Regions from separate parts of the Marinobacter sp. NFXS9 genome, predicted to be linked through region 4. Evidence: predicted binding sites of a transcription regulator. Region 4 holds the regulator's gene; each other region holds the start of a gene.
What was found. Region 4 encodes FliA, which starts transcription of late flagellar genes. Its sites were predicted from a motif close to CTAAAGTTTNNNNNNNNNNNGCCGNTAA; they were not measured.
Positions count from the first base shown of each region.

Region 1 (7,559 bases), on a different contig from region 4:
TCTCCCGTTTGCGCCCAAATCCGGGCACTTTGCGCACGGTAAAGCCTTCCGCCTGGAGCGCGCGACGAACGGCGCCGACGGCTGTGAAGGTGGCAAAGGTGGTGCCTGGCTGGCTGTGTCCGGCGACGGACCGGATCAGGCCTTCCGCCCAGAGGTCCGGGTTCAGGGCCGGTGCGAAACCGTCAAGAAACCAGGCGTCGGCCTGAAAGGCGAGCGCTTGCCAGGCGTCCTGCGCCGCACCGAAATACAGGGTGAGCCGAACCCGGCCTTCGTCAAATACCAGACGATGGACACCGGTGACCAGAGGCGGGTACTCGGTAAGCAGATCGTTCGCTAAAGGTTCCAACTCTGGCCACAGGGCCAGTGCCTGCTGCAGGTCGGCCCGGGTAAGCGGGAAGCGCTCTACGGAGACGAAATGAAGCTGCGCATCGGCCGGCGCCTGTTCCCGCCATGCCTGCCAGGTTGCGAGGAAATTAAGACCGGTGCCAAAGCCGGTTTCGGCAACGACGAACGTGGAGCCACTGGCGAGGGCCCGGAAGCGCTCTTCCAGCCGGTTATAGCCCAAAAACACGTAACGGGTTTCCTCCAGGCCGTTTTCCCGGCTGAAGTAAACGTCGCCAAAGCGCTTGGAGACCGGTTGCCCGTCGCGCCATTCCAGATCAGCCGATTCAATCGCCGGCGGGCGAAGGGTGGCTGACATCGACGGTGCCCCGGACATCAGGGCTTGGTGTCCTGGTCAGGCTCGATCACGGTGGCGGAGCGGATCACGACCGGCGTCTCGGGAACGTCGGCCATGCCGGACTGCCGTTCGGTCGGCACATTGCCGATGGCGTCGACGGCGCCCATCCCGTCGGTGACGGTGCCGAAGACGGTGTAGCCTGCGCCACGAACGCCCTTGTCGAGAAAGTGATTGTCGACGAGGTTAATAAAGAACTGGGAGGTGGCCGAGTCGGGATCGTTGGTTCGCGCCATGGCAACGGAGCCGCGCACATTACCGAACGTCTCGCTGGCTTCGTTGGGTACCGGAGCACGGGTGGTCTTACGGCTCAGGTCGGCCGTGAAACCGCCGCCCTGGACCATAAAGCTGGGAATGACCCGATGAAAGACGGTGCCGTCGTAGTATCCGGCCTTAACGTATTCCAGGAAATTGGCCACGGTCTTCGGCGCCACGTCCGGTCGCAAGCGAATGGTCACAACGCCCTCGGTGGTATCAAGGCGGACCTGAGGAAATGAATTCTGATCGCTGGTCGCTGCCTGAACGCCTGTGACCAATCCTGTGGTCAGGATCAGTGCAATCAATCCTCGAAGGAAGATCACACCATAGGGATATTTAACGTTGTTTTTGAGGGTGAGACTCGTCAAGACAGGATCCTCATGCTTTGATCAGGGTGCCGGGCAGTTTATCAGATTTCCACGGCTATTAAGGGAAATCAGCCGCTTGCAGGATGCTCGCCGATTGTCACGAAACGCTCGTGATGGGTTACCGACCCGGCGTTATAAAAACAATGACAACAAACAGGCGCGCTTTGCTCACCGGGCGTTACGTATCGATTCGATCAGTTTCTGTACAGGTGCGTGATCCCGATCCATGCTTTGCGTGGACTGATACAGCGAACGCGAGAGTCGGCAGGCAGGCCTGAGACTTGCCGGCATCGCGAGCGGTTTCGCAGATCGTTGATGCGCGTCGAGCCACACGGAGGAAACAGGTGAAGAACACTCAGGGTTATCAGGAAAAGTCGCGACTTGGGCGACTCCTCGTCAATCGCGGTCACATCAGTGAAGCGCAACTGGAACAGGCGCTGGAACAGCAGCGCGCATCTGGTGCATTGCTCGGTGAGGTTCTGGTTGCCGCCGGTTGGGTCAGCGAACGGGATCTGTCCCGGGCCTTGCGCCAGCAGCGCCACTACCGGCGTGCCGCCGCTGTCGTGGCGATGGTGGCATTACCGCTGCAGCCTGTGGTTACGTTGGCGTCGGCAACACCGGAGAAGGCTGAGGGCGCCATCACGTCCGATGAAATGCTGCAAGGCAGTGGCTTCCGTCCATTGACGGATGCAGAAATGAGCGGAGTTGCCGGGCAGGGAACCGATGACCTGCTGGCGCGGATTGAGCGAGTCGCCCAAATGCCGGATGACGCGGCCAACGGTGATGAGCAGAAAGCCGACGCCATCGAAGGCCTGAAACTGGTCACGCACGCCTTTGTGCCGGTGCTGAATTTCCTGGACTCCGATCTGACCATCAGCGGCGTGCATTACCGGGAAGACGAGCCGAGGCTGGAACTTCTGGCTGATGGCGGTCTGAGACTGGCTCTGCCGGAGCGTATTGAGAGCGTGGAAATGAACGAAATCCGGGTGTCAGGTACCCAGGGGCCTTCCATGGGGAATGTCAGCCTGCACAACATCCGCTTCTCGCCAGAATCGCATATGACGATCTACACGCGGCCATAAGCTGGGCCGTTCCCGGGGCTGAGTGTGCTGTCCAGCCCGGTCTTTCCTTTCCCAGAATGCTTGATTTATCCCCTCAACAATGGGGTGGCTGACAGGTTGGCGTGTCAGGCGCTTGCCAGTACCGTTTTGTGGCTAACGGCCGTGGATTGCCCTTTGGCGCCGTAGAGTTTGGCCTGGTCGGCACAGCCCCGGAAGATTTCCGTCAGACGCCCGAGGCGCTGTTGCAGATTACCAATGATACGGCCATTGACCTGATTGAGACGCTGGCAGGCCTTCAGGCGATTCTCGGCTTCGTTCCAGAGCTGGGTCAGTTCTTCAACGCCGGCTGCCCGGATGAAAGTGGAAGGCTGGCCGTGCCGGGGATTGAAGCCCATTGCAACCAGCGCGTGGATCTTGCGCTTGGCTCGTTCGCGGACCTCGTTGAGCAGGTGGTTCTTTTCCCGTGTCAGGGCTTCGAGGCCTGCCATGTCCGAGGTCTTGAGCAGTTGTTTCTCTGACGCCAGCAATCCGCCCAGTTGTTCGAGTTGCTGGATGTCTTTGTGGAGCAATGCTTTCAAATCATCGATGGCGGCCATGATCTACTCATCCAAAAATGCTTTTATCCATATCAAGCATTTTCTGGGCCACTTTCTCTGCATCCACCTTGTAGCTGCCATCGGCCAAAGCAGACTTGATCTGCTCGATGCGATCGTCATCCACTTCCGGATAGCTGCTCATCTGCTCTTCCAGTTTCTTCAGGTCACGCGCCTGGCTGCTCAGGCTGACGTTATCCGGGCGTGAACCCTGGGTGCGAGCCTGTTCGGTCGGCGTCGGTGTCGACGGCGTTTGTGTGTTGGCCTTGCTGGTATTCGTGGAGGTGGTCTTGGAGTTGACCTGGCCGGGGCCAATTCCATTAAAGTCAACTGTCATAACGGTACCTGCGGATAAGTGAGTTAAACCGGTTACAGTTTGTATCGGCCGGCTTTAGTGAATCTTTAGCGAAAACGGCAATTATTTTTGCGGCAGGGGATTGCCGGACATCGGCAAGCCTCTTCCGCCTTGCCTACATCGGGACTTCAACGTGTCCCGGAGACGTGACCTGCGCACGCAACGTCTTTTCGGAACGCAGGTTCTGGACCATGATCTGTTCACCCACGCGCCCATCTCCCAGTGCTTTGCCTCGGGACTGCACGGCAATCGATCCACTGCGGGCGACGATAATAACATGGTCGCCCCGGGACACGGCATCGGGCTGGGTGACGACGTCCGGGGTGAAAATCGTGCCGGAATTCACAGAGCGCCGGACCTCCAGTCCAACCAGGTCCCCACGCCGCGTGATGGCTCCCCGGCGAACGGAATTGATGACTATCGGCTGGGTCGCAATCATCCCTTCGGTAATGCGCTCGCCCCGGCTTAGCGGGCGGGCGGCGACCAGCCCCGGGCCGCGAATTTCCAGCGTTGCAGAGAGATAAAGGCGCCAGGGGCGCTGGCCATCACAGGATACGGACAGGGTTGGCTGCGTGGTTTCTGTCGGATCGCTGGTGAAACTGACGGACGGCCCGCCATCGCAAGCGGCCAGATTCAGTCGTGAATCCAGTGGGCCCAGGCTGTAGGTGGCCGTCTGGCCGGCGTCCTTGCGCTCCGCGACGTATTGATCGAGGAACTGTTGCGCCGCTTGCCGGATCATGGCCGCCGTCGTTTTTTCGGCGGCGCTCAGGGGTGACGAGATCACCATGCCAATGGACAAGAGGAAAATGACTATGCGCATTTTGGACTGTATGACCTATGCTTACGGTTGAATCCAGGGGCAGGATTGCGATCAACTAGCCCCATGGCCTATTGACGACTTTCCGTCACCGGCGGATGATGCCGGACACTTTTCGGTAAAAGTCGCAATAACTGTGCCGATTTAATCAGCATGGATGATAACGGCCATCTTTTGACGCGGAACGGAATAACAAGACAGGTAAGAGCGTTATGGCAGGCGTATTGGACAGTGTGAATCAGAGAACGCAGCTGGTCGGGCAGAACCGCCTGGAGTTGCTACTGTTTCGCTTGCGTGGCCGTCAGGTCTACGGCATCAACGTCTTCAAGGTGAAGGAAGTCCTTCAGTGCCCGAAGTTGTCATCCATCCCGCAGAGCCGGTCGGTGGTCCGGGGGGTGTCGCACATCCGGGGCGAGACCATTCCGATCATCGACATGAGTCTGGCGATCGGGTTACCCGAGATTCCTGCGAGTAACCTCGCCGAAAGCTTCGTGATCATGTCGGAATACAACCGGCGAACCCAGGGTTTCCTGGTGGGCAGCGTGGACCGCATCGTCAACCTGAACTGGGAAGAAGTGTCGCCGCCGCCCAAGGGTGCCGGACGCGAGGTTTATCTGACCGCCGTGGCCCGCATCGACGATCAACTGATCGAAATCATCGATGTTGAAAAGATCCTGGCCGAGGTGGCACCGTTGCGCGAGGATGTGGGCGAAGAGTTGGTGGGCCGCAGCTCCGAAACCGATCGGACATCCACCCGTCCCGTTCTCGTCGTCGACGATTCCAGTGTGGCGCGGCGCCAGGTCGAACGCTGTCTGACCGCGATCGGACTGGCGGTGGTCACTCGTAACGACGGCAAACAGGCCCTGGACTACGTCAAAGAGCTGACGGCCGACGGCTCCGACATCAGCGATCACCTGTGCATGATGATTTCCGACGTGGAAATGCCGGAAATGGACGGCTACACCCTGGTGACGCGGTGCAAGGAAAACACGCAGCTGAACTCGCTGTACATCATGCTGCATACGTCGTTGAGCGGTGTGTTTAACAAGGCCATGGTTCAGAAAGTGGGTGCTGACGACTTCATGGCGAAGTTCAGCCCAGACGAGCTCGCTGAGCGGGTGATGGAAGTGCTGGATCAACTATGATCCGCGCCGAGAAGGACCGGAGTCGCTGCAAGAGCCCATGAAATCAGAGATTACTCCCCAGGAATACGACGCTTTCAAAGGATTCCTGCAGGACGCCTGCGGAATTTTGCTGGGCGACAACAAGCAATACCTCGTCAAGAGCCGCCTCCGGAAAATCCTTGAGGAAAACGGCTTCGATACGCTCGGTGGCCTGATCAAGCAATTGCAGCGCCCCCGGGATCCTCTGCGTGAGGTGGTGATCGATGCAATGACCACCAACGAGACGCTGTGGTTCCGCGACACCCACCCCTTCCGCATCCTGAATGAGCGATTGCTGCCGGAACTGGCGGAGCAGAAGGGCAACCAGCCGTTACGGATCTGGTCGGCTGCCTGTTCCACCGGGCAGGAGCCTTATTCCATCGCGATGGCGATCGACGAGTTTCGCCGGCTCAAGCCGGGCCGCCTGCGGGGAGACGTCCGGATCGTGGCGACCGACATCTCCCGGAGCGTCCTGGAAGTGGCGCGTCGGGGCGAGTACGAAATGCTCGCCATCGGCCGGGGCCTCTCGCCGGACCGTCAACGCAACTACTTTACGTCCTCGCCGTCCGGCGGCTGGCAGATCAAGCCTGCGATCAAGAGCATGGTCGAGTTCAAGGAGCTGAACCTCCTGGACCGCTACATCATGGGCAAGTTTGATCTGGTGTTCTGCCGCAACGTCCTGATCTATTTCTCCGCGGACCTCAAGAAAGACATCCTGACCCGCATGCACAGCGCCTTGGTGCCGGGCGGTTACCTGATCCTGGGCGCTTCGGAATCCCTGAATGGGCTGCCGGAATACTATGAGATGGTTCAGTGTCAGCCGGGGATTATCTATCGGGCCAAGAAGCGGTAAGGCGCTCTGGTTGAACGCGAAGTAAGGCAGATTAAAAGCTCGGTCTCTTGCCGGGCTTTCTCAAATTTGGCGGAGAGGGAGGGATGATTCGGCGCTTTGCGCCTCACCCCTTTGGGGCCGTCGTCGCATACGCTCCGACGTTCCTCCGCAGGCAGTACCTGCTCCGGTCGAACCCGTGAGGGTTCTTCTACCCACCCAATCAGCCAATAAAAAAACCGGCTCGAAAGCCGGGTTCTATATGCGAGGGCTAATTTGGGGCGGGAGCTACCCGGTCGGGATTATTCGGCGCGTTGCGCCTCACCCCTTCGGGGCCGTCGTCGCTGGCGCTCTGACGTTCCTCCGCAGGCTTTCGCCTGCTCCGGTCGAACCCGCGAGGGTTCTTCTACCCACCCGGTCGGCCAATAAAAAACCCGGCTCGAAAGCCGGGTTTCTTTATTGGCGGAGAGGGAGGGATTCGAACCCTCGATACGCTATTAACGTATACACACTTTCCAGGCGTGCGCCTTCAGCCACTCGGCCACCTCTCCAATAAAATGTTTCAGATGGGCTGCCCCGATCTGAGGGCGCAAACTCTAATGGTTTTGATCTGGTTTGGCAACTCCCTTTCGGTATTTTCGTGCAAAAACAATGGGGCGTGCGCTTTTTGATCAGTTTTGGTGGCAGTCTGATGAGCTAAGTGGCGGACCTTTCCCGGGGGCCGTTACGGCCAAATGAGGGCATTGCCGTTGGTGTTCCACGCTGTCCTCGCAAAAAACGCCTCAAACACCACCCGCTCACACTGCACATTCGCCAGGTCTGCAAACTGAAAACGCACCGGCGTATCTGGCCCTCGCTGGCTGAGCTTGCTGCAGTCCAGTGCGGCGACGGTGCCGATCTTGGGATACCCGCCCATGGTCTGCCGGTCGTTGAGCAGGACGATGGGCTGGCCGTCGGCGGGGACCTGTATGGACCCCAGGGCAATGCCTTCGGAGAGCAGTGTCATTTCCGGGACGCCGATGGCGGCGCCCGATAACCGGTAGCCCATGCGGTCGATTTGCTGGGTGATGGTGTAGGGCGTTGTGATCAGCGTTCGACGTGCATCGTGGCTGAACGACGAGTACTGGTAGCCCGGGAAGACGTTCAGGGTCAGCGGGGCGGTGTAATCCGGGAGGAACGTTTGAGGCACCTGCCGGTGAGGAGCGATGTCCGTGGACGCTTCGATCAACTGGCCGGGCTCGACGGCGCTCAGGCCGGGCAAACCTTCCCGGGGCGTCATGGCGCGGCTTTGGCAGAGGTCCTTGCCCAGCCAACCGCCGTGAACGGCAATGTAGTTGAGCAAACCGCTGGTTGGCGATTCCAGGCTGATGGTGTCGCCG
Region 1 is NZ_JAGDDW010000001.1:214,472-222,030, forward strand. It holds gene mnmC (bifunctional tRNA (5-methylaminomethyl-2-thiouridine)(34)-methyltransferase MnmC2/FAD-dependent 5-carboxymethylaminomethyl-2-thiouridine(34) oxidoreductase MnmC1) at 1-700, opposite strand, end outside; gene J3364_RS00965 (peptidylprolyl isomerase) at 718-1,299, opposite strand; gene J3364_RS00970 (cyclic di-GMP-binding domain-containing protein, MshE-related) at 1,707-2,444, shown strand; gene J3364_RS00975 (flagella synthesis protein FlgN) at 2,549-3,019, opposite strand; gene flgM (flagellar biosynthesis anti-sigma factor FlgM) at 3,027-3,353, opposite strand; gene flgA (flagellar basal body P-ring formation chaperone FlgA) at 3,487-4,191, opposite strand; gene J3364_RS00990 (chemotaxis protein CheV) at 4,401-5,333, shown strand; gene J3364_RS00995 (CheR family methyltransferase) at 5,371-6,204, shown strand; tRNA gene J3364_RS01000 (tRNA-Ser) at 6,641-6,731, opposite strand; gene J3364_RS01005 (5-oxoprolinase subunit C family protein) at 6,905-7,559, opposite strand, start outside.
Region 1: flgM (flagellar biosynthesis anti-sigma factor FlgM) is a predicted target of FliA. The motif match lies at 3,395-3,422, and genes of this name have one in related genera.

Region 2 (7,559 bases), on a different contig from region 4:
AGTCATTGAGCTCGTCGCTCCAGGTGGAGTAGGTGGCAAACGCGCGGATTTCCGGACGATTCCAGAAGCCCCCGACCTGGGGCTTGAACGTCGGCGCCACCGTCACCTTGGCATAGTGTCCGCGGGCATCGCTGCGACCGGCGTACTGCTGGGGTTTGAGATCCATGGTCTGCCAGGTGGTCTCGTACTGCATTTCGAAGTTGCTGTTGATCTCGTCGGCCAGGCGAACGTTCAATGTCAGCCAGTTGTATTCGTCACCCTCGACGTAGCGATCCTGGCTGGTTTCCGCGAGGATCATGGGCGCGACCCGCCAGTGGTCACTGATATAGGTGGTGCCGTACACCCCGAAGCGGGTGGCGATGGCATCCTCGCTCAGGTTGCCGTCGGAACCGATATTCTTGACCTCGGCCCCCAGTCCCTCACCGGCCATCACGGCCAGCTTGAAGTTGCCCTCGCTCAGCCCGAAAAAGCTGTCACCGTGGTAGGCCAGCATGGTGTGTACCCCGTTGTCCGCCACCCCCGGGCTGCCAGCCACAACGCGCTCGTCGTTGTCCGCCGCGGACATGCCACTGATCATCCACTGGACCGGGCCAAAGTTGTTATTCGCTGTCAGCACCAGGTTATCGGTACTGTCGGTTTCCGGTTCCACGTCCGTGTCGGTCGGAAACTCCGAAAAGCTGCGGCCGTAAAGCGACAGGTTCATTGTCCAGGCATCACTGAACGCAATGTCGTATATCCCGGCACCGGTACCCGCCAGGAAAACAAAGTCGCTGTCGAGCCAGTGGAAATCGAAGTTATCCCGGTCAAATCGCTTGCCGGCCCAGATGGACGCGTTCTCGAAGGCACCGGTAAACGCCGGCAAATCGCTGAACTCCACGTAGACCTGCCGCACGTTCAGTTGGGAGTCCGCTGCGGTCCAGTCATTGGACGACTGGCTGTAGTCCGCCAGCATGACCCGGTAGTGGGACTTGGCGCCGTTCTCAAAGCGCTGGAGGTAATTGAGAGTCGCCTCGACGTAAGTGTTGTCCTCATTGCCCAATCGGCCGACCGCACCGCCCACGGAGCCGGCGGGCGTCAGGTAGGGGTCGCCCGGGGCGCTCTTGCCGTTCTCGCCAATGTCCAGTCCGGAACGGGCATAGCCGTTGAAGGAGAAGCCCTCCTCACCGTCCATGTGCCGGGCGAATTGCTCAAGGCGCTCATCGCGGGCGCTGACTTCGGCGTCCTGGGCCCGCTGTTGCGCTTCGATCAACTGTTGTTCGAGCGTTTCCACCCGCTCTTCGAGGGTGGCCTCTTCGGCCGCGAGGGCGGCAGGTACCGACGTCAGCAGGATAAAACCTGAAGCGAGAGCCTGGATCCGACTCCGCGTCATAGAGAAAGACATGAACACACCTCATTTTGTTGTTGTAAGGCTTAAACGTTTTTGCATTAACTTAATGCTTTAAGATTCTCCACATAAAAAACGGAATCTGGCCGTTACCACCCGATTCCGTCGAATCCGCGAAACTTAAAGCTTTAAGTGGTGTTCAAGATAAATGTCCGGAAGGTCAATCGACAACCGTCGAAACCACTTAATTTCAACTTAATTGCAGTTTGCATGCATAGGTGCCCGGAAAGCCGTCGGTTTTCCCGGCCTCTTCGGCCGCATTCCGACGGCCCCGGAGCCGCAGGGCACTCCCCTCACTAGCGCCTAAAACTGAACCCTATGAGATCGACTTACCCGTCTTCATATGGCGTTCATGCAACTCGTTGGCGCGCTCCTGAAGTCGCTCACGAGCGCTTTCAAGTGCCTTCCAGGCTTCCTGTAACTCGGACAGGTCCTCATTGGCCGGCGTCTGATCCTGAACGCCACTGTCCAGATCCTCATAGGCGGCATACACCCGGTCTGCCACGTCCTGATACCGGGTCCAGGCAGCCTCATATTCCTCGCGCAGGGATTTCCATTCGGACTGCGCAGCCATTGTTCACCTCCACGTTGTCGGTGTTCTGATGTGTCCTTCCACTTTAACCGCTCTGACCCGGATGGCATCAACCCGGTTCCATGAACCGAGGCTGAACGGCACATGACGATCTGCTCACTCGCCTCGCCAGTTGACGCTGTACAGCTCGTGCCGGCGGTCGTACAGGTTCTTTACCGTGCCGCTGTTGCGGGCGGTGAGCAGCACCTGCGGGCGCAGATCGGCGAAGGCCACGGTTTCCACGTTGGGCGTGGTGTCGGCGGCAATGCCGTCCCGGGCGAAGGGGAAATCGCAGGGCGTCAGGATGCAGCTTTGGCCGTATTGCAGCTCCATGTTGGGCACATTGGGCAGGTTGCCGACGTTGCCGGACATCACCACGAACAGCTGGTTTTCCACTGCGCGGGCCTGGCAGCAATAGCGCACCCGCAGGTAACTCTGCCTTTCATCGGTGCAGAAGGGCACGAACAGGATCTGGATGCCCTGATCCACCAGGTGGCGGGTGACTTCGGGGAATTCGGCGTCGTAACAGACCAGCACGCCAATCGGTCCGCAGTCCGTCTCGATGGCGCTGACCCGGCGGCCGCCACTGATGTTCCACCAGTAGGCCTCGTTCGGCGTGGGGTGAATCTTGGGCTGGCTGAAGACCTGGCCGTCACGCAGGAACACGTAGGCCATGTTGCGGATGGCGCCGTCTTCCTCGCGCACCGGTGTCGACCCGCCGATGATGTTGATGTTGTAACGCAGGGCCAGATCCCGCATCAGGTCGTGGTAGGCCCCGGCGTATTCGGTGATCGCCTCGATTGCGGCCGCCGGACTTTCCTTGCGGCGTTCTATCGACAGCAACTGCAACGTGAACAGCTCGGGGAACACCACGAAATCGCCCTTGTAGGTGGACACCACGTCGACAAAGTAGGTGACGATGTCGCTGAACGCCTCGAAGGACGCCACCGGCCGCTGCTGGTATTGCACCGTACCCACCCGCACCGTGTCGGGCATGCGCTTGCCGTAGCGCTTCTGCTTGCCGCGGTCGCCGTTGCGTTCCACTGCCGGGTTGCGCCAGACCAGGTGAATGCCATAGCCCATGGAATCGTGATCCGCATCCAGGTAATGGGGAATGATGCCGTGGATCTCGAACCCGTTGTGGAGCTGGAAGGACAGCACGTCGTCGCGCTGTTTCTTGCTCTTGATCGCCTCGATGTAGGCCTCGACGGATTCGAACTTGCGGATGCGCCGACGCAGCGACGGCAGCCGACCGGCGAACACCACGCCCTGCAGCCCCAGGCTCTGGCACAGGGCCTTGCGTTCGTTATACAGACGCTGGCCAATGCGGTAGCCGCGATAATCCGGGTCGACACACACCTCCATGCCATAGAGCCAGTCGCCCTCCGGATCGTGTCGCGAGGCGTAGCCATTGCCAGTGATGGACGTCCAGTCGTGCGGCGCCAGGGCGACTTCCCCGGCGATGCGGAACGTCGCGCAGTAGCCCACCACCTGGTCCCCCACCACAGCCACGAACTGGCCCTCGGGAAAGTTGTTCATCTGCCCGGTCAGTGGGCCTTCGGTGTAGCCGTACATGCCGGTGTCGGCATACACCCGGCGACTCAGCCGAATGATGCCGGGAATATCCTGCAGGGTGGCCTGACGTACAGACAGGTGTTGGCTGGGATCGCTAAACGGCGGACACATGGGCACCTCCAGAACGCAACGACAGTCGCTTCATCCTTCTCCGTGACCGACCCCGCCGTCAAGAGGGGCACGGAAACGACCGGCACCGGCGCGGCTTACAAAAAGCTACGGTCCCGTGGCACCCAATTTGCGTCGGCCAGGGCAGATCATCAAACGCAGGGCGCGGCCCTGTCCGGCAACGACGCCGTCGTCCCGGGATCCTGTCATTGCAGACAGGATTCCGGGCGGCGGCGTTTTTGCTTCAGACGCCGCCCCAGGACAGGAGACCAGTCGCATGCAAGCGCTTACTTACCCCGTACAACTTTTGATGCGGGCACTTCACACAACCGGATTGGCGTTACTCCTGGCGGCACTTTGGTTATTGGCCCTGGCCGCCGCGCCGGCGTTGAAGCCGGTGTGGGCGGTCTTCGTCGTCGCCATGCCCTTGTACCTGCTGATCGCCAGCCTCTGGCTGATCGGTTGGGAGCTGGGCCGGCTCCGTGACGGCATTGAGCGTGACGAGGGCGACCTCCTCACAAGCACACGCTGGCTCCTGCTGGGCCCGGTAGCCCGGCGGCTGCAGCGCAAGCTGACCGAGCTGGAACGAACCCGACACAGCCTGCAACAGCGCCTGGACGAAATCTCACACGCGTCCGGCGAAGTCGAGGCGGCGGCAGCGCTGGTCAACCGCAACGCCGAGCAGCAGAGCGAATCCGCGGGCGTTGCCGCCGCGGCCGTGGAGGAGCTGACCGCCAGTATCCGTGACGTGGCGGATCGCGCCGGCGAGTCCCGCGACGCCAGTCAGACGGCCGATGCCGAACTGGCCAAAGGCCTGCGCGAGTTGTCCATTCTGGTGCAGCAGGTCACCGAAATGGCGCAACAAACCGCGGCCACCGACCGCCTGATCCAGCAGCTCAGTGAGCATTCCCGAACCATCACGGCCATGACCGGTACCATTCGCGGCATCGCCGAACAGACCAATCTGCTGGCACTCAACGCCGCCATCGAAGCGGCCCGGGCTGGCGAGAGCGGTCGGGGATTCGCCGTCGTCGCCGAAGAGGTCCGGCGGCTGGCCCAGCACAGCCAGGCCTCCGCCGACGAGATTGGGCAGAACAATGCAGCCGTGCAGGAACAGATCGAACAGGCCGCGGAACAGGTGCGACGGCTGGCTGCCCTGGCGGATCGCAGCGCCGGCAGTTCAGAGACGGTCCGCACGTTGCTGGAAGCCGTCCAGGGACGCACCCGGGACCTCGCCGGACAGGTGGATCAGGTTGCCGTCAGCACCGGCGAACAGGGCCAGGCCGTCGCCGAGATAGCCAGCTTGGCGGAGCGGGTCCGGGCCGGTAACAGCGACAATCAGGCGGCAGCCCACCAGGCCCGTCACATCGCCCTTCATCTGGCACACCTTACCGGACAGGAGCCCAGCCATGCCTGATACCCGCTTACTCTTCATAACGGCGGAGGTGGCCGTTCTGGTGCTATTGGTCATCGCACTGATGGCTTTCCATGTCCACCAGCGCCGCCAGCAACGCCGCGAACGGCAGGCAGCTCTCGAGACGCTCACCCAACTGCGACAACTGGTGAGCGGGCTGCAGCGTCATCGTGGACTGAGTAACGGGGTGCTGAACGGAAACCGGACCATGGCACAGGATCTCAGCGCCCTGGCAGCAAAGCTCGACCGGTTGATGGGGTCACCGCCCGAATTACCGGCCGATCTGACCGGCGACTGGCAGACGTTGGTCAATCAATGGCAACGTGTAAAAGACGTGAACGGCCGCGATCCGGGCCACAACCTCACCGATCACCATCGTCTCATCCGTCGTGGCATCAACCTGATTCAGGACACCGCGTGTCACATGGACCTGGCGCAGGGTGACTCGCGCCTCGCGTATCTGCCCTGCATCTGGCAGGAGGTCATCAATGCCGCCGAATGGGCCGGTCAGGCAAGGGCGTTGGGAACCGGCATGGCCGCCGCCGGGGCCAGCGACGCGGCACAACGGGTGAGACTGCGGTTTCTTCATCAGAAGGTCGACACGCTGTCCCGTACCGCTTTTTCCCGACTAGGAATCCCCGGTACCGGCCCCGCTGCGCGACTGGACGCCTGCAAACGGGCGGTTGACCGGTTTCTTGAAAGCCTGGATCACGACCTGCTGGGCTCCGAGGAAATTGCAGTCCACGCGAAGACGGTTTTTGAGCTGGGCACCCAGGCGGTCGATACGCTGTTTGCCCTGGTGGATGCCGCACTGTCTGACCTGGCGGGCCCAACGGCGGTCAATGCGCCGCCGGCCCCGACGCAAAAAAGCGGACGACCTGCCACGGAGAGTGCTCTCCGCGACGCGGTGCCCGCCAAATAGGCTCAGATGGAAAAGCACTGGGGTGCTTTCAGCACCCCGTCGTCAGAACCGGAACAACCAGGGCAGGAGAACCTCACCGTAACCCCAGATCATCACAGTCACGGCCAGCAGACCTTCAAGCACCAGCACCCCGACCGCCAGGGTGGTACTGGAGACAATAAAGCCTTGTTCCGAGCTGATGCCCAGGAAGTAGGGAATCCCCAGGTAGAGCAGATAGGCGCTGATACACAAGCCCACGATACCCGCCAGCAGACACAGCCAGACCATGGGATACACGGCGACCAGACCACTGAGGAACATGGGGGTCGCGATATAACCGGCAAAAATCACGCAGCGGCGCCGGCTCGGCGGTTTTCTGAACCGGTGGGCCATCCAGTAAATCACGTTGCCCACCAGGAACACGGCCGCCAGGATGGCGATATAGAAGGCGATACCGGCGTAGAGCGCGCTTAGCAGATCAAGCTTGATAAAGGCGTGTTCGCCTCCAAAGCCCCACCCCACCTGGGTCGTGCCGATGTAGGCGCAGATAACGGGAACAGCGGCGAGCGTAAAGACATGGTGCGCATACAGATGCGTTACCGTTTCGTGCTCGTCCTCGATGTGGCCCCATTCACTTTTCGGGTGAGTCAGAAGGCCCCAGACGTGTGTCAGCATACAAGCACCCCTCTCAATGGTGATGACGGCTTTCTACACTTAGCTTCTATTACTCAAACATATAGTTGATGATTCTGAAAATAGCACACCGGATATCGAACAGAAATTGCCCGAATCATGACTCCATCACAGGCCGGAAAGCGCATTCAGCGAACGATGGCGTGGCGGGGAAATCGGGAAAAGGAAGGGAAAAACGAGCTGCTACAACACATTACAGCAGCTCGTCAGGATGGCGATTCAGGCCAGGAAAGCCGGCAGGACGCCGTTGATGCCCATCATCAGGCTCAGCACACACACCGTAAGAATGGAGAAGCCGAAGTTACCCTTGGCCCACTTCACATTGTCTTCAGTGCGGAAACCGGCGATTCCCAGCTTCAGCCAGTACAGGCCCATCAGCAGCATCACTACGAAATAGGCGATGCCTGTGTAACCCGCCAGGCTCAGCGACAACGCCGCCAGCATAAAGGCCACGGTGTAACCCACGATGTGGATCTTGGCCGTGCGAATGCTCCGGGCCACCGGCAGGACCGGAATACCGGCCATCTGGTAGTCGCGGAAGCGGAAGATGGCAATCGCGTAGGAATGCGGCATCTGCCACAGGCAGAAGGTGACCAGGATGATCGCCGCACCAACGTCAAACTGACCCTTGACGGCGCAGTAGCCCACCACCGGCGGGACCGCCCCGGACAGGCTGCCAATCAACGTGCCGTATACGGAGTGCCGCTTTGAGTAGAGGCTGTAGGCGCCGACGTAAATCGCAAAGCCGAAGACCGCCAGGCCCGCCGTCAGCAGATTGGTGCTCAGCAGCATGGTGAATCCGGCCAGACCCAGCAGGGTCGCAAAACCCAGGGTCGTGGCCGGCGTGATCGTTCCCTGAACAAGAGGCCGGTTCCGGGTGCGCTCCATCACCGCATCGATATCGCGATCGATC
Region 2 is NZ_JAGDDW010000016.1:36,633-44,191, reverse strand. It holds gene J3364_RS19405 (carbohydrate porin) at 1-1,381, opposite strand, end outside; gene J3364_RS19400 (hypothetical protein) at 1,701-1,958, opposite strand; gene J3364_RS19395 (GNAT family N-acetyltransferase) at 2,073-3,641, opposite strand; gene J3364_RS19390 (methyl-accepting chemotaxis protein) at 3,916-5,055, shown strand; gene J3364_RS19385 (nitrate- and nitrite sensing domain-containing protein) at 5,048-5,974, shown strand; gene J3364_RS19380 (Yip1 family protein) at 6,017-6,628, opposite strand; gene cyoE (heme o synthase) at 6,866-7,559, opposite strand, start outside.
Region 2: J3364_RS19390 (methyl-accepting chemotaxis protein) is a predicted target of FliA. The motif match lies at 3,763-3,790, and genes of this name have one in related genera.

Region 3 (7,559 bases), on a different contig from region 4:
GTGGCCGGCAAGCAGGCCCTGATGCCGACCATCGTGCGTGAGCAGTCTTCCCCCTATCGCTGGCACATCGGCGAAGCGCCACTGAGCGAAGTAGCGAACCAGGAAAAGAAGATGCCGATCCACTTCATCACCGACGACGGCTTCGGCATCACCCAGGATTGCCGCGAGTACCTGTCGCCGCTGATCAACGGCGAGGCTTTCCCGCCGTTCGAAAACGGTCTGCCCAAGGTTGCCAAGTTGCAGAAGGTGCTGGCCGAAAAGAAACTGCGGACGGCTTTCGACATCTGATCGACGTTCCGGTACGCATAAAAAAGGCGCCCTCATCGGGCGCCTTTTTTGGTTCTGCCGGCTGACAACTCAGGCCAGTGAAGAAGCCTCCCGCTGCTGCACGTAGGTGGCAAATTCGGTGAAGCCACCGACGTGCTTGTCGCCGACAAAGATCTGCGGCACGGTATAGACCGGCTCGTTGATCATTTTTTCGATGTCCGCTTTGCTCATCCCTTCGGCAATCATATCCACAAACTGATAATCAAAACCTTTGATTTCACACAGTTGGCGGGCACGGACGCAAAAACCGCAACTCATGCGGCCATAGATGGTCACGCGATCCATCTTCGACCTCCTCGGATTCAATGGGGCTCAGCTTGCCAGACGGCCGCGTCTTTTCCCATTTGGTGCTTTGAATGATCGTCATAGGCTCTGCGTATGCGGCCAGGTGGCGGCATCAGAGCCGACAGCGCACTGTCGGCTCTGATACCGCCCTACCCGGTCCGGTTCAGGTCCGCAGGCGGTTAAGCTGTTCTTCCAGCGATATCACCTGCTCACCCAACTCTTCACCGTTACCGCGAACCCGCTGAGACAGTTCGCGCAGGTCGCTGGCGGCATCGCCGATGTTGGTCAGGTTGCGGTTGATCTCCTCGCTGACCGAACTTTGCTCTTCGGCCGCCGTGGCCACCTGGGTGACGTGCTCGACGATGGTGGCGATACGCTGCACCACCTCGGCCAGTGACTGATCCGCCTCGCGGGTCCGTTCAACCGCGTTGGTGGCCCGGTCGACGCCGCCGCGAATGACCGTCACGGTCTGCTGGACCTCACCCTGCAGCCCTTCGATCATCTCGCTGATCTCGTCGGTGGACTCACGTGTCCGCGACGCCAGCGTGCGCACCTCATCGGCCACCACAGCAAAGCCCCGACCCTGCTCACCGGCCCGTGCGGCTTCAATCGCTGCGTTCAGCGCCAGCAGGTTGGTCTGCTCGGCAATGCCGCGGATGACTTCCAGGATACGGTTGATATCGTCGCTGCGGTTGGCGACCTGACCGATGGCTCCGCTGGCCTCTTCCATATCGGCGGCCAGTTCCTGCACGCCGTTGACGGCGGTGGTCAGGGTCGACTGGGTGCTCACGACCCCGTCGCTGGCTTCCCGGGCATTGCCCGCGGCGTCGCTGGCAAACGTGGCGACTTCACTGGCAGCGGCCGACATCTCGTTCATGGCGGTCACGACGCTGTCGATCTCGCCATGCTGACGCGGCCATTGATCGACTTGAGGTCGTTGATCATGTCCCGCAATTTCGCCAGGAACGCGTTGAAGCCGTCCGCCAACGCAATCAGCTCGGCGTGGGTATCGATCTCCAGCTCCTGGGTCAGATCGCCCTCGGCGCTGGCCAGATTGGCCATGCGGTCACGGATGCGATCCAGCGGCCGGGTCACACTGCGAACCAGCACCACCAGCAGCAACAGGGAAACAATCGACACGATGATGCCCGCCGTCAACTGACGCCCTGCCGTGGCGTCGACTTCCTCGCCCAGGACATCCTCAACCTTGCTCAAGTCGGCCAGCGCAACATCCCGAGGCAGTTCGATGATCATCGACCAGGTCGTGTCGGAAGCCTTGATGTGGATCGGATACGCCACCGCGATGTCTTCGCCGTTATCAAAGACGTCGTTGTCACCGTCCTTGTCCAGCTTGCGATAAGCCGCCGCCCGATCCGGCAGGGCTTCCTTGAGCGGCCGCCCAAGGAACTTGTCGTAATGGCTGGTGCCGGCAATCAGGCCCATCTCGCTGACCAGGGTCACGCGGCCGGCGCCGTCGTACAGGTTCTGACTGACCTGCTTGAGCGTCTTCTGGATGGTGGACAGATTGATGTCGGCACCGACGACCCCGCCGAACTTGCCATCCTTGAATATCGGCATCACCAGGCTGGTCATCAGCTCGGAATAACCGTCACTGATCTCGTAGTTGTAGGGCTCCATGGTGCAGGGCTTGAGCGTTTCCTTGGAGCACAGGTACCACTCGGCTTCGCGGATGCCGAATTCGTTCTTGGTGGTATCGTACTTGGTCGACGGATCCGCTGTGCGACTGAAGTGGATCTTGCCGTCCTGGTCCCGGTAGTAGTAGATCTCCAGCGTGCCTTCATCACTGCTGTGATCTTCCACGCCCCCGGTGAAGTAGCGGTCCTGGCCGTCGTAGGCATCAGGTTCGAACTGGGCGTAAATGGAGCTGAGTTCCGGCTGGCCCTTGAGGATCGCGCCGGCGGTTTCCATCAGGTCACGGCGGCTCATGCGCGCAGAATCGGAGCCTTCGACGTTGCGGTGAATCACCTCGCGGAACGTTTCCGGGATCTTGTAGGCGCGGTTGAAGATACTGGCCACCAGCTCACCATACTGGCCGGCCGTGGCACGCAGGCGCTCGACAACAATGTTCTGCACCAGTTCGCCGGTGTCATCGGAAATGCGCGACTCCATGCTGGAGAGCGATACCTGGGCGGTTATGATCATGCTCAGGCCCATAATGAGCAGCAGCACAATGACCAGCGCGTAGAGTTTGACTTTCAGAGACAGCTTTTTCATGACACTCCCGGGTCACAGAGTGAGGCAGCACCACCCGGTCCGGTAGGGGCACCGCAGATCTTCGTATACGTCGTACGCCATCACGCCCAGCTCCCTTGTCTCAGACTTTGTGCGGCTGACAAGATAAGCTATCGGCCTGACGGACGATTTCTTGATAACGATAGTGATCGACCGGTAAACCCACCACTACACTGTGTAATCAGACGGGAGTCGATTTGGCATACCTGTCCCTGTTTTTTACGGCCTTTGCCGCAGCCACTCTGTTGCCGGCCTACTCCGAGGTTCTGCTCGGCGGGTTGGTGACGCAGGGCTACTCGCTGTGGGGCTTATGGCTGTTCGCCACGCTGGGCAACACCCTGGGGTCGGTGTTGAACGGATGGATCGGACGGCAGGTGGAGCGTTTTCGCCACAAGCGCTGGTTTCCGGTCAGTGAAAAACAGCTGCAACAGGCCCAGAACCGGTTTAACCGGTTCGGCCAGTGGTCGCTGCTGATGGCGTGGCTGCCCATCGGCGGTGACGCGCTGACGCTGATCGGCGGCATCATGCGCGTCCCCTGGCTCAATTTCATCGTGCTGGTTGCCATCGGCAAGGGCCTTCGCTACGCCCTGGTGCTGTGGCTGGTGCTGGAAGCGACCTGACTTCCGGGGTCAGTCGCCGGCGTCCCGGGCGGCCGCCTCTTCGCTGTCGTACAGATAGTCCTGCAACAGATCCTCGCCGTTAAACTCCGACCGCAGCACCGCAATGAAGGTGTAGACACCGATCAGCTTGCGGTTGAGGAAGACGAATTCCTTGGGCGGAATCCGGAAATAGCGGCTGATGGCCGAACGCGCCGCCTGACGGGCCACCCGCGACGGCAGGTCACTCTGCTTCCAGCGGTACTGGCCCTGCTCGTTGACCGCGAATTCGGGCCACTCGCCGTTGGCCGGGGCCAGCGGTTCCAACACCGACATACAGACTTCGCCGAACCGGCGCAGCACGTCCTCGGGCCAGCTCTCGCTCATGAAATGAAGCTTGGTCCCGCCTTCGATGACCCGCTCAAGATCCTGCTCATAGGACGCCCGGATCATGTCCCGAACCGGCTCGAGGAAGCTGTCCGGGTATTGTTGCACGGCTCCAAAGTCCAGCAGCACGATCTGGTCGCTCTCAGTGCCGGCTTCCTCGGCAATGCGGATGCGGTAGTTGCCGAAGTTGGGGTCGGTCTGGATCTCGCCCCATTCAAACAGCTCACGGAAGAACAGTTCCAACGCGGCACGGCCCAGCGCACTCCGACGCTCGAGCGACAGCGAAGCCACCTTGTCCGAGCTGACCGGCCAGCCGGGCTCGAAAGTGGACGCCATCACATGGCGGGTGGAATACTCCGGCAGGACCCGGGGCACCACGAAACGGTCATCGCCTTCGAGCATCTTGCGGAAATGCTCGGTGGTCCGGGCTTCCAGCGCATAGTCCACTTCCCGATGCATCATGGTGCGGACTTCTTCGAGCCACTCGTTGAATTCGGGACCCATGGACACAAAGCGTCCGACTTTCAGGATCTGCGCCACCGCATTCAGGTCACTGTCCACCGCCGTGTCGACGCCCGGATACTGGACCTTGAGCACGATCTCCAGACCGTCGCTGCGGCGTACCGCACGATGGACCTGCCCCAGCGAGGCCGACCCAATCGGTTCCGGATCCACGTCCAGCTGGGCCAGGCGCTCGCTACCCAACTCCTTGGCCAACACCTTCTCGACGGAAGGCCAGGCCAGTGATGTAGTCTGGTCTTCCAGGGTGTGCAATGCTTCGGTCACTTCGGCCGGCAGGAAATGCTCGCCGTAGAGCGCCATGACCTGACCGATCTTCACCACGCTGCCCTTGAGTTTGCCGAGTTCATCCACCAGGAACCGGGCCTGGCTTGAGAGCATCTGGCGGTGGCGCTCTTCACGCTTTTCGCGGCTGCTGAACAGGTTGGTGGCCATGTGCGTGGCCATGCGGGTACCGGCGAACAGACCGGCCCGGGTCAGACTGAGCCGGCGCTCGAAGCTGCCGGTCTTGATGCGGGAAACGGATTTGCGCGTTTTTTTGGAAGTCATCAAGGGATCCAGAAGCTGGTGAATGCTGCAGCCCGACGGCCGAATGGTCGGCTTCCGGGCGCTCTTCGAAAGTGGGTCCTACCGATTATACGTGAGCCCGACCCGTCTCTGGTCACCGACCTGCCGCGCCAGCCCGGTTTCCGGAGCCAATGGATTCCCTGCAGCTTTGCCGTGTAGTGATCACTGATTAACCAGCACAGGCGACTATGCGACGCCGCAAACGTCATGTTTACGTTTTAAAACAGAGCGCTACTGCATTTGGCGCTATGCTCGTATCGATTAAACAATAAATATAACGCTAACAATGATGCCCGATTCATCCAAGTCTTATTGGCCGTCAGCCCCTGTGCCCGACCACACCCGGGGCGAAATACCGGTTCCCCGGCTGATCAACTGGCTCAGCGTGGGAGCCTTGCCGGTCCTGGTTTTCTTTGCCTACCGGGCCGCTGGACGTGGCGACACCCTGGTGATGGCTACGCTGGCCACGGTGGGCGTGATGCTGATGCTTAACGCTCTGGTGTACCTGACGCTGCGGCACCAGATCCTGCACCGGCGGACGTTCATCGTCATCATTGCGGCCCTGTTCATTTATGTGGCGACCGCCGCGCTGGAGGACGGCTCCGCGATCATCTGGCTGTTCGCCTATCCGCCAATCATTTTCTACATCAGCACGCCCCGGGTCGGCGTCCTGACCTGCGCTTTTGGCCTGACAGCCCTGGTAGGCCTGTTTTCGCCGATGGGAGACCATCTGTTCAACACGCCCTACAGCAACAGCTTCCGGCTGATGATGATCAACGTGCTCGCGTTCGAAATGATCTCCTGCTATGTCCTGGACCTGAGCCGGCGGCGCAGCAAGGCCAGCCTCCTCACCCTGGCCGGCGAGTACGAGTACGCGGCCAAGCACGACACCATGACCGGCCTGACCAACCGTCGCGAAGGCCTGATCCGCCTGGAAGGCGAGTACCAGCGCTACCTTCGCAACCGCCAGTCGTTTTCGGTGATCCTGCTGGATATCGATCTGTTCAAGGGAGTCAACGATCACTACGGCCACCAGACGGGCGACGAGCTGATCATCAAGGTGGCGGACAAACTGAAGGAAGGGTGCCGCCGGATCGACATTGTGTCGCGCTGGGGCGGTGAGGAATTTCTGGCGATCCTGCCGGAGACCGGAGTGGAGGAAGCCATCCGGATTGCCGAGCGGATCCGCCAGTCAATTGCAGCGGCTCCCGCCACCTATGACGGCCAGATTGTTCGGACGACGATCAGCGCGGGAGTGGCCAGTATTCACGGCGCCGAATCCCCCAGCCGACTGTTGCAGCGGGCGGACGAAGCCCTCTACACCGCCAAGGCGACGGGGCGCAATCGGGTCTGTTGCGGGGAAGTCCCCAATCAGGATACGGCCTGAACGACGGGCAATCCGGTCTCGAACCGGACCCGGCCCAGATCCAGTCGCTCCACCAGGCGAGCCACCAGCGCCTGCTGGACGCCATCGAACGTCGCCTGGGGGGCGTGATCAATCACTTGGGTCATGGCCATGCCCGTCAGGCCACAGGGATTGATGCGCCGGAACGGCTCCAGATCCATATCGACGTTCAGCGCCAGTCCGTGGAAAGAACACCCCCGACGGATACGCAGGCCCAGTGAGGCGATCTTGGTGCCCTGGGTGTAGACACCCGGCGCATCGGCGCGCGGAGCCGCATCAACGCCCAGGTCCGCCAGGATCGCAACGATGCTGTCTTCAATACCACTGACCAGTTCACGCACACCAAAATGGGCCCGGTGCAGGTCGATCATCAGGTACACCACTAGCTGGCCGGGACCGTGATAGGTCACCTGGCCGCCCCGGTCCACCTGGACCACCGGAATATCCCCCGGCGCCAGCACATGCTCGGCCTTGCCGGCCTGCCCCTGGGTGAAGACCTTGGGATGCTGCAGGCACCAGAGCTCGTCCGCGGTCTCGGGCGTGCGCGCGGCAGTGAAGCTCTTCATCGCCTCCCAGGTCTCCAGGTAGGGCTGGAGACCCAGGTGGCGAACGATGACGGAACGGTCAGATGTCTCGGACACGACAGGTTACCGGCTAGAGGACCATGTGAACGCGGCCGCTGGCTTTGAGCTCCTCGAACAGGGCCTTGAGCTGCGGTTCGCCGGTAGCCACGATCTTGATCTGCACGGAGCTGAAACGCCCCTGGCGGCTGTCGTTGATCGTGATGTCGGTTTCATCGATGCCCGGCGCATGGCGCTCCACCACTTCCACGACAAAATCGCGAAAGTCCGGCGCGGCCGTGCCGATCACCTTGATGACGTAATCGCACGGAAATTCAATTTTGGGCGGCTGCGGTTCACTCATGCTGCTTTCCTCACTGTCGCCAATCAGCTGAACAACTGCACGAAGAACAGTTTGATCGCATCCCAGATGCGTTTAAAGAACCCGCCTTCGTCCACCGCTTCCAGTGCCACCACCGGGCGCTTGACCACTTCCTGGCCGTTCAGCGTCACCCGCACCTGACCCAGTTCCTGGCCAGCCTTCACCGGCGCCTTGATCACGCTGTCGATGTCCATGACCGACTCCAGCGAATCCTTGGTACCGCGCGGGATGGTGACGACGGCGTCGTTGGCCAGGCCCACCTGGACCGATTCTTTCTT
Region 3 is NZ_JAGDDW010000013.1:58,313-65,871, forward strand. It holds gene J3364_RS17645 (6-phosphofructokinase) at 1-288, shown strand, start outside; gene J3364_RS17650 (GrxA family glutaredoxin) at 358-612, opposite strand; gene J3364_RS17655 (methyl-accepting chemotaxis protein) at 776-1,489, opposite strand; gene J3364_RS17660 (methyl-accepting chemotaxis protein) at 1,495-2,847, opposite strand; gene J3364_RS17665 (YqaA family protein) at 3,063-3,485, shown strand; gene J3364_RS17670 (ABC1 kinase family protein) at 3,495-4,916, opposite strand; gene J3364_RS17675 (GGDEF domain-containing protein) at 5,263-6,321, shown strand; gene lipB (lipoyl(octanoyl) transferase LipB) at 6,306-6,905, opposite strand; gene J3364_RS17685 (HP0495 family protein) at 6,994-7,263, opposite strand; gene J3364_RS17690 (D-alanyl-D-alanine carboxypeptidase family protein) at 7,287-7,559, opposite strand, start outside.
Region 3: J3364_RS17660 (methyl-accepting chemotaxis protein) is a predicted target of FliA. The motif match lies at 2,976-3,003, and genes of this name have one in related genera.

Region 4 (7,559 bases):
CAGGATGTAACCCTTCTCGTTCAGCCGCTCGTCGATGGACGCTGTGTAGATGGAGACATCCGGATGGGCCTTCTGGACCTTGTCGATGCCTTCCGGCGCCGCCACCAGGACCAGGGCACGGATTTCCGTGCTGCCGGCCTTCTTGAGCAGGTCAATGGTGGAGATCAGCGAGCCGCCGGTGGCCAGCATGGGATCGACGATCATCGCCATACGCTGGTCCAGTTCGCCGACCAGCTTTTCCAGGTAGGTGCTGGCTTCCAGGGTTTCTTCGTTACGGACCTGGCCGACGACACTGACGCGGGCGCCGGGGATCAGGGTCAGGACGCCCTCCAGCATGCCCATGCCCGCACGCAGGATGGGGACAATCGTCACTTTCTTGCCGCTCACGCGATCCACTTCCACCGGCCCAGCCCAACCCTGGATGGTCTGTTTTTCCAGCTGGAAGTCCTTGGTGGCTTCGTAAGTCAGCAGGGCCGTGATCTCTTGCGCCAACTCACGGAAGTTCTTGGTGCTGATGTCCGCCCGGCGCATCAGGCCGAGTTTGTGGCGGATCAGGGGGTGCTTTACCTCGAGGACGGGCATGGCTCACCTTCTTTTCTAAAATAGGGACATAAAATCTCACCAAGGATACCTTACTTCCCCGATTCAGTCAGTCCGGGTAGGCCGCAATCCCCTTGTCGGGCGGGTTGAGCGTCGGTTGGTACGCTTATTGCGAAACACCCTCCAGATACAGTCGTGCCGTCAAAAAAACGACATCGCGGCACGTGAGATACCCTGTTTACTGGAGAACATCGGGTCGTGGACAGAGCGCTGGTCCTCAATAACGTCAAATCGCTGACAAACGGCAACCTGGGCATCCCGGTTCTGCTGATGGCACTGCTGGGCATGATGATCCTGCCCATGCCGGTGTTCCTGCTGGACGTGCTGTTCACGTTCAACATCACCCTGTCCATCGTCATCCTGCTGGTGTGTGTGTACGCACTGCGGCCGATGGAGTTTGCCGCGTTTCCGACGGTGCTGTTGGTCGCGACACTGCTGCGTCTGGCCCTGAACGTGGCCTCGACCCGAATTGTCCTCCTCAACGGTCACGAAGGGGGCGACGCCGCCGGTAAGGTGATCGAGTCGTTTGGTGCCGTGCTGATCGGCGGCAACTATGCCGTCGGCCTGGTGGTCTTCGCCATCCTGGTCATCATCAACTTCATGGTCGTCACCAAGGGTGCCGGTCGGGTGTCGGAAGTCAGCGCCCGCTTCACCCTGGACGCCATGCCCGGCAAGCAGATGGCGATCGATGCCGACCTGAACGCCGGCCTGATCGATCAGGACGAAGCCAAGGCCCGTCGCGCCGAAATCGCCCAGGAGGCGGATTTCTACGGCTCCATGGACGGTGCCAGCAAATTCGTGAAGGGCGACGCCATCGCCGGCCTGTTGATCCTGTTCATCAACATCGCCGGCGGCGTGGCCATCGGCATGATGCAGCACGCCCTGTCGTTCGGCGATGCCATGCGCAGTTACGCGCTGCTGACCATCGGTGACGGCCTGGTCGCCCAGATCCCGTCGCTGCTGCTCTCCACCTCCGCCGCCATCATGGTGACGCGGGTCACCTCCAGTCAGGACATGGGCCAGCAGATCCTGTCCCAGATGTTCACCGCACCGCGGATTCTGTTCATTGCCAGCGCCATCCTGATCATCCTGGGCATTATCCCGGGGATGCCGCACGTGGCCTTTATAGGGCTCGGCCTCATCGCCGGCGCGGGCGCCTACTACATCTGGAAACGCCAGCAGCAGGTGGAAGAGGACGAGAGTATCTTTCCGGCGCGTGGGGGCGGTATGCCGCGCTCGGCGCCTTCCGGCGGTCCGCAGGGCGGCGGCGATGGCGCGCAGAAGCAGGCCTTGCCCGGTCCGCAAACCGAATCCCGGGAACTGGGCTGGGACGACGTGTCCACCGTGGATATCGTCGGCCTGGAAGTGGGCTACCGCCTGATCCCCATGGTGGACAAATCCCAGGGCGGCCAGCTGCTGACCCGGATCAAGGGTGTGCGCAAGAAGCTGTCCCAGGATCTGGGCTTCCTGATGCCGTCCGTCCATATCCGCGACAACCTGGACCTGATGCCCAACGTTTATCGCATCACCCTGATGGGCGTGACCATTGCCGAAGCCGAGATTCACCCGGACCGGGAACTGGCGATCGACCCGGGCCAGGTTTTCGGCAAGATTGAAGGCATTGAGGGCAAGGATCCGGCGTTTGGTCTGGATGCCAGCTGGATCGAACCGGACAAGAAAGATCAGGCCCAGACCCTGGGCTACACCGTGGTGGATGCCAGCACCGTGGTGGCGACCCATCTCAACCAGATCCTGCAGAAGCACGCCCATGAGCTGATCGGCCACGAGGAAGTCCAGAAGTGGCTGGAACAGTTGGAGAAGATGTCGCCCAAGCTGGCGGAAGAGCTGGTACCCAACACGATTTCCATCAGTCTGCTGCTGAAAGTCCTGCAGAGTCTGCTGAAAGAAGAGGTGCCGATCCGGGATATGCGGTCGATTGCCGAAGCGGTCGTCAATGTACAGCCGAAGACCCAGGACGCCCGGATCCTGACAACAGCAGCCCGCCAGTCCCTGCGTCGAATGATTGTCCAAAGCATCTGCGGCAACGAATCCGAGATCCCGGTCATCACCCTGGATCCAGAGTTGGAACAGATGTTGCTGAAGTCCATGCAACAGAGTCAACAATCCGGCGGTCAGGACGATATCGGTCTGGTGCTGGAGCCCAACATGGTGGAACGGCTCCAGCGCTCCCTGCAGGACGCGGCCCAACGTCAGGAAATGATGGGCAAGCCCGCCATCCTGCTGGTTTCGGCGCCACTGCGGCATGTCATGGCGCGCTTTGTGAGTTACGGGGTCGAACGCCTGCACGTCCTGTCTTACCAGGAAGTGCCGGACAATAAGCAGATTACGATTGTCGCGTCGGTGGGCCAGCAGTGAGGCTCGCCCAGCAACAGCAAGGCGTCGCGGGTCGCGGCGCCACCGGAGGTAGGTCATCATGAAGGTTAAACGGTTTTTTGCTCCAACCATGGCGGAAGCCCTGAAGATGGTTCGCCTGGAGATGGGAGAGGATGCCGTCATCCTGTCGAACCGGCGCGTGGATGGGGGCGTCGAAATTGTGACGGCTCTCGACTATGACGAAAATCTGGCGCGTCAGCGTCTGGGTACCGCCGCGGTGGAAGCGACCAATGGCGCCCGGCTGGCCGAAATGCAGGCGGAACAACATCGCCGCCTGGAGGAAGAACTCGGCCGCTCGCGGGACCGTATCCGGGAGATTCGTGAAAAGCGCCAACCCCGTGAGCAGGACATTCTGGATTTCACCACGCCGGAACCGGCGGCTGCCGAACCCGCTCAGGACGCCACCCATGCGGCCCTCGAAGCCATGCGGGCGGAAATCCATTCACTGCGTGATATGGTCAACGAGCGTCGTTCTCCGGCCGCTGCAAATGGCCCGGCAAACGACCCGGTGGACGCGAGTCAGCAGCGCCTGATGGAGCGACTGGAAGAGTACGGGCTTTCCCACACGCTGGCCTCCACGCTGTCTCGTAACGCTGCTGGTGTTCGACTGGAAGAGGGCTGGAAGCGGGCATTGCGCACGCTGGCGGCCGGCCTGCGCACCCAGCAGCAGGAGCTGGTCGAGCAGGGTGGTCTGGTTGCGTTGGTGGGCCCCACTGGCTCTGGCAAGACCACCACCATCGGCAAGATGGCGGCGCGTTATGTCCTGGAGCACGGCGCCGATTCCCTGGCGCTGGTCACCACCGACCGCTATCGGATCGCGGCACATGAGCATCTGTTTGTATTCGGTCGCATCCTGAACGTGCCGGTGAGGGTGGTGGATGAGAGTCATTCCCTGGACCAGATTCTCGATGACCTGTCCGATAAACGCCTGGTTCTGATCGACACGGCGGGCCTGACCCATTCCGATCGCGGCCACCAGGAACAGCTTGAGGAGCTGGCTGCAAGCCGGCATCCGGTCAAGCCTTACCTGGTGCTGGCAGCCACCAGCCAGCCTCGCATTATGAAATCCACGTGGCATTGCTATAAGATGGCGTATCCGGCCGGGTGTATCATGACCAAACTGGATGAGGCCCTGACACTCGGCGAGGTGCTAGGCTTTGCCATGGAAACAGGTCTTCGGGTGGCGTATTACACCGATGGGCAGCGCATCCCCGAGGACATTCATCCGGCACAGGCGGCTCCACTGGTCAGACTGGGTGTGGAGCGTCTGAAGCAGGTTCGGGAAACCGCCGTGGTTGCAGCCGGCGCCTGAGGTCCGGGAGTCCGCCGGAACAGCCGCAGGGCGTTCATGGGCTCCACTGTCGAGCCGGTCATCAACCGGCCATCCTTATCAAGAGTTGTCGTGAGAGACTGTATCCGGCATGAGTAGAGTTAACCCGGTCCAGGTGATCGCCGTCTCAGGTGGCAAGGGCGGCGTTGGCAAGAGCAACGTTTCGGTCAACCTGGCTATTGCACTGGCACAGATGGGGCGTCGGGTGGTGGTTCTGGATGCCGATCTGGGGCTGGCCAACATCGACGTCCTGCTGGGTATCACCGCGAACCACAATCTCAATGATGTGCTGAACGGCGAGTGCGACCTGCGCGATGTACTGGTCGACGGCCCGGGCGGCATCAAGATCGTTCCCGCCTCGTCCGGCACCCAGCGGATGACCCAGCTGACGCCAATGGAGCACGCTGGCCTGATCAACGCCTTCAGCGAACTGGGCGACCAGATCGACGTGTTGATCGTTGACACCGCTGCCGGTATTTCCGAATCGGTGGTCAGCTTCCTGCGGGCGTCTCAGGAATTGCTGCTGGTGGTCTGCGACGAGCCCACTTCCATTACCGATGCCTACGCACTGATCAAGCTCATGAACCGGGACTACGGGGTGAACCGTTTTCGCATCCTTGCCAACCAGGTTCGCAACGAGCAGGAAGGCAAGCATCTGTTTGGGAAACTGACCCGGGTTACCGAGCGATTTCTGGATGTTGCGCTACAATATGTGGGCATCGTCCCTTACGACGAAGCCGTCAAAAAAGCGGTACAACGGCAGCGTGCGGTGCTTGACGCTTATCCACGCGCCAAGGCCTCGCTGGCGATCAAGGCGCTGGCCCAGCAGGTGGACAACTGGCCGCTCCCGTCTTCTCCACGGGGGCATCTCGAATTTTTCGTTGAGCGCCTGGTGGACGCCTGATGGAGTACCCTGACCGACAGGTGGCGTGGTATGACGGTCGATTGAAACACACGGGTAATCCGGATTGATGACGTTGGCAAAAGGCCTGGGAATCTACCAACAGACGAGCTCGCGCAAATCGGCCCATCAACTGGTCGAGGACCATGCGCCGCTGGTGAAAAAGATCGCGTTGCACGTACTGGCGCGATTGCCCGCCTCTGTCCAGCTTGAAGACCTGATGCAGGCCGGCATGATCGGCCTTCTCGAGGCAGCCCAGAAATACGATGCCGGCAAGGGCGCTTCCTTTGAAACCTATGCGGGTATCCGCATTCGCGGTGCCATTGTCGACGAGATTCGCAAGGGCGACTGGGTGCCGCGTTCCGTCCACCGCAATTCCCGTCGCATCGCCCAGGCGATCAAGGCCGTCGAAGACCGGACCGGGCGCGAGGCTCAGGATCACGAAGTCGCCGACGAGCTGGACATGACCCTGCCGGAGTACCATGCCTGCCTGGCCGATTCCAACAGCGGCCGTCTTTTTAGCCTGGATGAGCTAAATGAATCGGGAGAGCTGCCGATAGACAATGAAGAGGCTGTGCCCGATCGTCCGTTTGAGGAGCTGTCGGCGGCCGGATTCCAGCGCAGTCTGGCCGAAGCGATCGCGGCGCTGCCGGAGCGGGAAAAGCTGGTGTTGAGTCTGTATTACCAGGAAGAGCTGAACCTGAAAGAAATCGGCGCCGTCATCGGTGTCAGTGAAAGTCGGGTCAGCCAGATTCACAGTCAGGCGGCATTGCGCCTGAAATCACGCCTGACGGATTGGCAGGAAGTCCGTTAGCCACGCCGTTCAAAGCCGGTTCGCAAAACGCCGGTTGAGCAGGGCAGAATGGGCGGACGCGCGACATCAGGCGCGACAAGCAAATAGTTGACATCGAATTCCGGGAGCTTGTGGTCAGCGTTGATGCCCAGGCTTTGATCCCGGAACTGTAGTTTTTGGTAACGGACGCTTTACAGCGGGCGTTGACGCGACAGAATAGGCGGTGCTTTCAGTGGCGCCGGCATCGTGTGGATTGCCGGACACTGAACTGGACGCTGGATTGGTATTCCGGGCTGTAATGATTGGAGGTCCCTTTGGACAAAAACATGAAAATTCTGATCGTGGATGACTTCTCCACGATGCGACGGATCATCAAGAATCTGCTTCGCGACCTCGGTTTCACCAATACTGACGAGGCGGATGACGGCAACACCGCGCTGCCCATGCTCAAGAGTGGCAAATACGATTTTCTGGTCACCGACTGGAACATGCCGGGCATGTCCGGATTTGAACTGCTGCAGGCCGTTCGCGCGGACGAGAACCTCAAGAATCTGCCGATCCTGATGGTGACGGCGGAAGCCAAACGTGACCAGATCGTGGCGGCGGCTCAGGCCGGCGTTAACGGTTACGTCGTGAAGCCGTTTACGGCGGCTGTCCTGAAGGAAAAGATCGAGAAGATTTTCGAACGCATCCAGTCCTGAGTATCAGAGCGCCAATCATGGGCACAAAAAAAGACAAGGCCGGCTCCCTCGATCCCGATGTCGTTGAGAAGCTGCAGCACCAGGCGGAAGAACTGAAGCAACAGGTGGACGCCGGCGATTACGCCGCGGCGATGCGCCTGATTAATGAACTGAATGATGTCCGGGACCAGAGCCTTTACCGTGAGGTTGGCCGGTTGACCCGCAGCCTTCACGAGGCCATTCGCAACTTCAGTATCGATCCGCAGAACCCGGAGCAGCAGGAAGCCCTGTCCAAGATCACGGACGCTTCCGACCGGTTGGCGTACGTGGTGGACATGACCAGTCAGGCAGCCAACCGCACCATGGACATCGTGGAAGAGGCGATGCCCAAGGCCAACAGCCTGCGGGAGCAGGCCGTTGCGCTGCGAGCCGACTGGCACAAGCTGCGCCGCCGGGAAATCGGCGCCGGCGAATTCCGTGAGCTGTACAACCGGATCGACAACTTCTTCGAACAAACGGCCAGCGATGCGGAAGCCCTTTACGGCAACCTGTCCGAGATCCTGCTGGCGCAGGACTTCCAGGACCTGACCGGTCAGGTCATCCAGAAGGTCACGGCGCTGGTCAAGGAAGTGGAAGAACACCTGCTCAGCCTGGTGGTCATGGCCAGCCATGTCGATGAAATCACCGGCACTGTCCATGATATCGGCGAAACAACGACAACAATCGAAAAAGGCGAAGGCCCTCAAATGAACGCCAAAGAGCGTGAGGATGTCGTATCCGGCCAGGATGATGTCGATGACCTCCTGTCCAGCCTTGGTTTTTGAGTGAGGACACTGCATGGCGCTTGATGCTGACGAAGAA
Region 4 is NZ_JAGDDW010000002.1:301,326-308,884, forward strand. It holds gene upp (uracil phosphoribosyltransferase) at 1-582, opposite strand, end outside; gene flhA (flagellar biosynthesis protein FlhA) at 799-2,976, shown strand; gene flhF (flagellar biosynthesis GTPase FlhF) at 3,035-4,306, shown strand; gene J3364_RS05010 (MinD/ParA family protein) at 4,416-5,228, shown strand; gene J3364_RS05015 (RNA polymerase sigma factor FliA) at 5,296-6,039, shown strand; gene cheY (chemotaxis response regulator CheY) at 6,333-6,719, shown strand; gene J3364_RS05025 (protein phosphatase CheZ) at 6,737-7,522, shown strand; gene J3364_RS05030 (chemotaxis protein CheA) at 7,536-7,559, shown strand, end outside.